Regions from separate parts of the Desertibacillus haloalkaliphilus genome, predicted to be linked through region 2. Evidence: a T-box and tRNA genes for the amino acid it is inferred to sense, from the RefSeq annotation. Region 2 holds a T-box; the other holds one or more tRNA genes.
The links. A T-box is a leader RNA that pairs with one kind of tRNA and senses whether it is charged. The one in region 2 lies ahead of ileS (isoleucine--tRNA ligase), so its partner is inferred to be a tRNA-Ile.
Positions count from the first base shown of each region.

Region 1: it has a tRNA-Ile gene. The T-box ahead of ileS (isoleucine--tRNA ligase) is inferred to sense a tRNA for this amino acid. The anticodon was not compared.

Region 1 is NZ_JAHPIV010000002.1:290,956-294,407, forward strand. It holds gene KH400_RS03735 (Na/Pi cotransporter family protein) at 1-575, shown strand, start outside; gene KH400_RS03740 (DUF456 domain-containing protein) at 658-1,146, shown strand; tRNA gene KH400_RS03745 (tRNA-Asn) at 1,257-1,331, shown strand; tRNA gene KH400_RS03750 (tRNA-Met) at 1,336-1,412, shown strand; tRNA gene KH400_RS03755 (tRNA-His) at 1,421-1,496, shown strand; tRNA gene KH400_RS03760 (tRNA-Ile) at 1,499-1,575, shown strand; tRNA gene KH400_RS03765 (tRNA-Ser) at 1,592-1,684, shown strand; gene KH400_RS03770 (undecaprenyl-diphosphate phosphatase) at 2,006-2,839, opposite strand; gene sodA (superoxide dismutase SodA) at 3,122-3,452, shown strand, end outside.
Region 2 is NZ_JAHPIV010000008.1:137,509-140,960, forward strand. It holds gene ileS (isoleucine--tRNA ligase) at 1-1,644, opposite strand, end outside; T-box leader at 1,716-1,949, opposite strand; gene KH400_RS10770 (DivIVA domain-containing protein) at 2,023-2,511, opposite strand; gene KH400_RS10775 (YlmH family RNA-binding protein) at 2,604-3,377, opposite strand; gene KH400_RS10780 (YggT family protein) at 3,393-3,452, opposite strand, start outside.

The sequences.
Region 1 (3,452 bases), on a different contig from region 2:
TTGCAGAAAAAGGATTACAAGAAGCAGCGTTATATTTAAAAACGAACCAAAAGAAACATGGAGAGATGATTCCACAGTTTGAGGATGCAATTAATAATCTAGATCGTAAAATTACAGAATACCTTGTGCAGATTTCAGCTAGTTCACTATCAGAGTTTGACTCCAAGAAGCATTCAATGTTGATGAATACCGTTCGTGACCTTGAACGGATTGGAGACCATATGGAAAACTTGATGGAGCTCGTGGATTATCAAATATCAAATAAGGTTAAATTATCAGATGAAGCGATGGAAGATCTAGATGAAATGTTTATTTTAACAATTTCAACGATTCAACAAGCAGTAAAGGCGCTTGAGAATGGTGATACAGAAGAAGCAGAAGCGGTTGTGAAGAAAGAAGAAGCCATTGATAAAATGGAGAGAAAACTTCGCAAGCAACACATCGTACGTCTAAACAATGGGGAATGCACAGGCTCTGCTGGTATCGTTTTTGTTGATATCGTAAGTAATCTTGAGCGTATTGGCGACCACGCTGTGAATATCGCTGAAGCTGTCATTGGTGAAGAAGACTGGTAAACAAAACGCAAGAGAGGTGGGCTTAACAGGCTCCCTCCTTGCTTTTTTTACATGTATTCAAAAATAGGAAGGGGCAGGTTTTGTGGATGCTTTGATTTTATTAATCACTTTTATCTGTTTTATCGCTGCATTTATTGGTATCATCTATCCCATTATCCCAACAGTGATTTTTGTAGGATTGGCTTATGTTATCTATGGTCTCTATTTTGGTTTTCAGGCGCTCTCGGTCACGTTTTGGGTCATTCAAATCATATTGATTTTAAGTTTGTTGGCAGCAGATTTCATTAGTAACTTAGTAACGATTAAAAAATTTGGAGGATCGAATGCAGCGATTTGGGGGAGTACGATCGGCCTAGTCTTTGGACCGTTTGTGATTCCGGTCGCTGGGTTGTTTTTAGGAGCAATCATCGGGGCAATTTTAGCCGAACTAGTTGTTCACCGGCGTCCATTAGGTCCGGCTGTCAAAATCGGGATAGGGTCACTGGTAGGCTTTCTCGGCGGGGCCTTTTTAAAAGGATTACTATTGGTGGTCAGTATGTTATATTTTATTTTCGCTCATTTTGTATCGTGAGTATCCGGATAGTTGTAGGCTCCAGTAGGGAATTGCAGCCTTTTATTGATTTATAGTATTGACAATGTTGGAACCCTTTGATAATATAAAAAATGTCTTTAGACAAGTATTCCACAGTAGCTCAGTGGTAGAGCTATCGGCTGTTAACCGATCGGTCGCAGGTTCGAATCCTGCCTGTGGAGCCATTTTGGCGGTGTAGCTCAGCTGGCTAGAGCGTACGGTTCATACCCGTGAGGTCGGGGGTTCGATCCCCTCCGCCGCTACCAAATTGATGGCGACTGTGGCGAAGTGGTTAACGCACCGGATTGTGGCTCCGGCATTCGTGGGTTCGATTCCCATCAGTCGCCCCATTGGACCCTTAGCTCAGTTGGTTAGAGCTGACGGCTCATAACCGTCCGGTCGTAGGTTCGAGTCCTACAGGGTCCACCAATATGATTTATAACTAGGAGGAATACCCAAGTCTGGCTGAAGGGATCGGTCTTGAAAACCGACAGGCGGGTCAAACCGCGCGGGGGTTCGAATCCCTCTTCCTCCGCCATAACGATACATACTAACGATGTTTGTGTTACAACACAAACATCGTTTTTTTTGATGGTATAGGGACGGAGTGCCCGAACAAGGAAGAGTATTAGTGAATAAAGCTTACTCACTACCGCCTTTGGTTGGAGTTTTGTGGTGGGCACCGGGGAAGGCTAGAGATTCGAGGAGTAAGGATCCTTCCCAAGGGTGCGCCAGCAAAGGAGGTGTTCAACGAGTAGGCTTTATTTACCCCGCTTTTGATTCAGTATATGAACGGTACACTGAAGGATAATAAGTCTGTTCAAACAAGAAAGCCCTTTGATTCTAGATGTTGTTCACATTAAGAGGGAAGAACAGGTGTATCTCTTAAAAAGATCCAAACAAAAATTCCGGCAACGATGCAATAAAAGGCAAAATAGGTCAGCTTGGCATTCGTTAGCATGGCCATTAGCCATTTGATACCAACAATGGCAAACGCGAATGAAGCAGCAAATGCGATTGAAACTTCAACCCACATGCCATTATGAAAGAAGTTCGATAACTCGGGTAGTTTTAGTACTGTGATTCCAGCGATAACTGGTATCGATAACAGAAATGAATAGCGAACAGCAGTTTCTTTTGCTAATCCAGACCATAGAGCAACGATAAGTGTACTGCCTGCACGTGAGATTCCCGGTATGACAGCGAGTGCTTGTCCGATGCCGACAATTATTCCATCTTTCCAGGTCATATTTTTCACAGTTCTTGTCCCAGGTGAAATTCCGTGTTCAATTAAAATAAGAAAAATTCCTGTAACAATTAATGAGGCACCGATCGTTGCTGTGTTAGTGATGCGATCATCGACAATCTCTTCAATCCCTTTGCCTACCACCATGGTCACTATGGTAGCGAGAATAATAAACCATCCAAACCGATAGTTGCTATAGTGAGCATTGCTTTTCTTCCGTAAATAAGTAAAGAAATCCTTGGTTATTGCAACAACGTCTCTCCAAAAAAAACAAATAACGGCAAGTAAAGATGCAAAATGAAGAAAAACTTCAAAAACTAATGGCTCGTTTTTTGCCTCAATTCCAAGTAGTTTTTCAGTCAAAATTAAATGAGCAGAACTAGATATCGGTAAAAATTCTGATAACCCTTGGATAATTCCAATGATTAAGGCTTCAAACCAGGTCAAATGAACCCCCCACTTCCTATACATACGTTCGTATCCATATGTATGGCAGGGGTAGCAAAGATATGCTAAAAAAATGGTTTAACTTTTTGTTGAAATGGGTAGTTTATCAATAGAATTATCCTGCTAGAAATAACTTCCACAGTCCTGTGCTTTCTAATTGAAAGTTAAGATTATTTTTGGTATGGTATTACTTGAGAAACTTAGTAAACTTTTCTGTTGCTTATATTTGTTTACTTTTTCTGGGGGATCTCCCTCAAATCACTTTTAGGAGGAGAATGACTTATGGCAAAATATGAATTACCTAATTTACCTTATGATTTTAACGCTTTAGAACCACATATTGATGAAGAAACAATGAAAATTCATCATGGAAAGCATCACAATACTTATGTAACAAAATTAAATGGAGCTCTAGAAGGTCATGATGAGCTTGCAAGTAAAAGTGTTGAAGATCTTGTAAGCAACTTGGATGCCGTTCCAGAAAACATTCGTACGGCTGTACGAAATAACGGTGGTGGACATGCTAACCATACATTATTCTGGCAAATCTTAAGCCCAAATGGTGGCGGAGAGCCTACTGGAGAGCTTGCTGAAGCAATTAACAGCACATTTG
Region 2 (3,452 bases):
TGCAGGACGTTGTAGTTCCTCACGCTCCACTAGGACAGCTTGGTGTGAAGAACCAGAGTCAAACCAAACGTCCATAATATCCATTTCACGTGTAAACGTACCATTCGGGCTGTGAGGTGACGTATACCCTTCAGGAAGAAGATCTTTAGTCTCCCACTCAAACCAGATGTTAGATCCATGTTCTCTAAATAAGTCTGAGACATGATTGATCGTTTCATCGGTCACAATCTCTTCACCGTCCTCCCCATAAAAGATTGGGATCGGTACGCCCCATGCACGTTGTCTTGAAATACACCAATCACCACGGTCTCTGACCATATTAAACAAGCGTGTTTCCCCCCATTCCGGGATCCACTCAACACCTTTGATCGCTTCTAATAAGTCCTCACGGAAGTCTTTAATGGAAGCGAACCATTGCGCTGTCGCTCTAAAGATGACTGGCTTCTTTGTTCTCCAATCATGTGGGTAGGAATGTGTCATAAATGACAGTTTTAATAAAGCACCAACTTCTTGTAATTTTTCAGTAATCGGCTTATTCGCAGCATCATAGAATAAACCTTCAAAACCAGGCGCCTCAGCTGTCATTTTCCCTTTATCGTCAACTGGACACAATACGTCTAGGTTATATTTTTGTCCAACAATATAGTCATCTTCCCCGTGTCCGGGAGCCGTGTGAACACAGCCCGTACCAGCATCTAATGTTACATGTTCTCCAAGCATAACGAGAGATTCACGTTCATAAAATGGATGTTGTGCCTTGACATGCTCGAGTTTATGGCCTTTAAATGTGCTAACGACCTCATGGTTTTCCCATTCTAATTCCTTGACCAATGTTTCAAATAGACCTGAGGCAACAACAAACTTATCTTCGCCGACTTTCACCACGCTATACTCTAAATCAGGATGAACAGAGATCCCCAAGTTTGCTGGAATCGTCCATGGCGTCGTCGTCCAGATAACAATCTTTTCATCTCCTGTTAGCACGTCTTTACCATCTTTCACTGGAAAAGCAACATAAATGGAAGGAGATCGTTTGTCATGGTATTCAATTTCCGCTTCTGCTAAGGCAGACTCAGACGATGGTGACCAATAGACCGGCTTTTTCCCTTTGTAAATATAGCCTTTCTTCGCCATATCACCAAATACTTTAATTTGCTGCGCTTCGTATTCTTTCGTAAGTGTCACATATGGATTGTCCCAATCCCCACGAACACCTAATCGTTTAAATTGCTCACGCTGACGATCAATTTGTTCAAGAGCATATTCCTCACATAACTTCCGAAACTCAGCAACAGTCATTGATTTACGATCGACTTTGCCGTTTTTCGTTAATGCTGTTTCAATTGGAAGGCCGTGTGTATCCCAGCCCGGAACATATGGCGCATGGAATCCTGCCATTGATTTATAGCGAACAATAAAATCTTTGAGGATTTTATTTAGGGCATGTCCCATATGGATATCACCATTTGCATACGGAGGTCCATCATGCAAAATAAACAACGGTCTCCCTTCTGTACGTCCTTGCACTTTCTCATATATCTTTTGACTTTCCCACTTCTCTTGCATTTCAGGTTCACGTTTCGGTAAATTCCCACGCATTGGAAATTCTGTTTTTGGCATCAATAAGGTTTCTTTGTAATCCATTACTCTTCCTCCTATTTATCTTTCTACGCGCCTCAAGGGTTTTTTATGTACAAAAAAACCTCCTCTCCCATATTAGGGACGAGAAGGTTACCCGTGGTACCACCCTATTAGATGAATGTTACCATCCATCCACTTGTTCATTCGTAACGTAAATGACGCGCCATAGCCTACTTATATTCTTACATATGTTCGATATGGAACTTCAGGGTGATTTTCCTTTTAGCTCTTTATCTTGGGCTTACACCGTCCCCAATTCGCTTTTCATAAAGACGTACTAAAAGTACTCTCCCTTTCAATGTTTTTAACATTATTCATCATTATTAGAGTATGAAAAAATTATATGATAACGAATCAACGCCAGTCAAGCGTCTACAGAAATTACTCTTTGATAAGCTCTTCTTCCATTGATTGACTTAGCTCATCCCAATCATCGCTCTTTAGCATTTCGAGTTGCGCTTCAATCAGCATTTTAAAACGCATTTTATAAACAGATGATTGCTTCTTTAGTTCTTCAATATCCATTGAAATCTTTCTTGATTTTGCAAGCGAATCATTAATAATCCGATCCGCATTTTTCTCGGCCTCTTTTACGATCAACTGAGCTTCCTTCTCAGCATTTCTTCTTACCTCTTCGGCGGATTCCTGAGCGACAAGAATTGATTTATTTAATGTCTCTTCAATATTTTTAAAGTGTTCTAGCTTCTCATCGAGTTCTGTTACCCGCTCAAATAACTCTTTTTTTTCACGTAGGACTGCTTCGTAATCCTTTATCACTTGATCTAAAAATTCGTTAACCTCATCCTCATCATAGCCACGAAATCCACGATTAAATTCCTTATTATGAATATCTAGTGGGGTTAAAGGCACGTTCTCCACCTCCAGCTTTAAGTCAGAAATTTCAATTATCTTCTAGGGAATCTATTCGACAACAACTCATAAAATCCTGCAAAAGCAACGAGTCATTTCCGTTTCCCAACAGAAACCCGCCATTTTCCTTTTTTCGTTTTGCCTTCAATAGACAAAAGTTTACTGCGACCAAGACCACGGACAGATAGATAGTCCCCTTCATCCAATTGAAAAGAGGGTTGTTCAACCGTTCTCCAATTCACTTTCACAAGTTTTTTTTGAATAAACGGAGTAACCTTCGTGCGCGACAGGTGATACATCTCTGCTAAAACAACATCTAATCGTAAAGAGGAAAGGGTCGTCACTTCCTCATCCCACTCCTCTTCTATACTCAATTGCTCATTAGCCTCAATCCGTTGTAGTCGAGCCTTAGCCTTTCCGATTGATTCAACATTCATTTCAACAAAGTCAGCAATCTCAGCTGCTACGACGACTTGGATGAGATTGTCCTTCATCAAAATATCACCAAATTTCTCTCGTTTTATACCTAGCCCCATAAGTGCCCCTAGAACATCACGATGTTCTAGTGTGACAAACTTCTTCGGATAGTCAACCTGAAACAAGCATAAAGCGAAAACGTCTTCGGTGGACTCCAAATAAGGAGGGGACAGATACGCTCTTTTCCGTTCGGAAAAACGAGTGCCTCCCCAAAAGGAGAGGCGAACATCCTCATCATGTCCAATCACACTTCTGACAATGTCTTGTTCACGCGGGTCTAGAAAATCCGTTACTCTATCGATAAAACGTGAACTGACGTCATCTTTCCATTGTAACACTTGGTCAACAAATGCACGCTCTTCTTCACGGAAGTGCTGATAAATACTCATTTGCTTGTTCCCCTTCTACATAAAGATCGCAACGACACCGTAACGTGCAAACGAAAGCGCTAAGATGGCTACGAT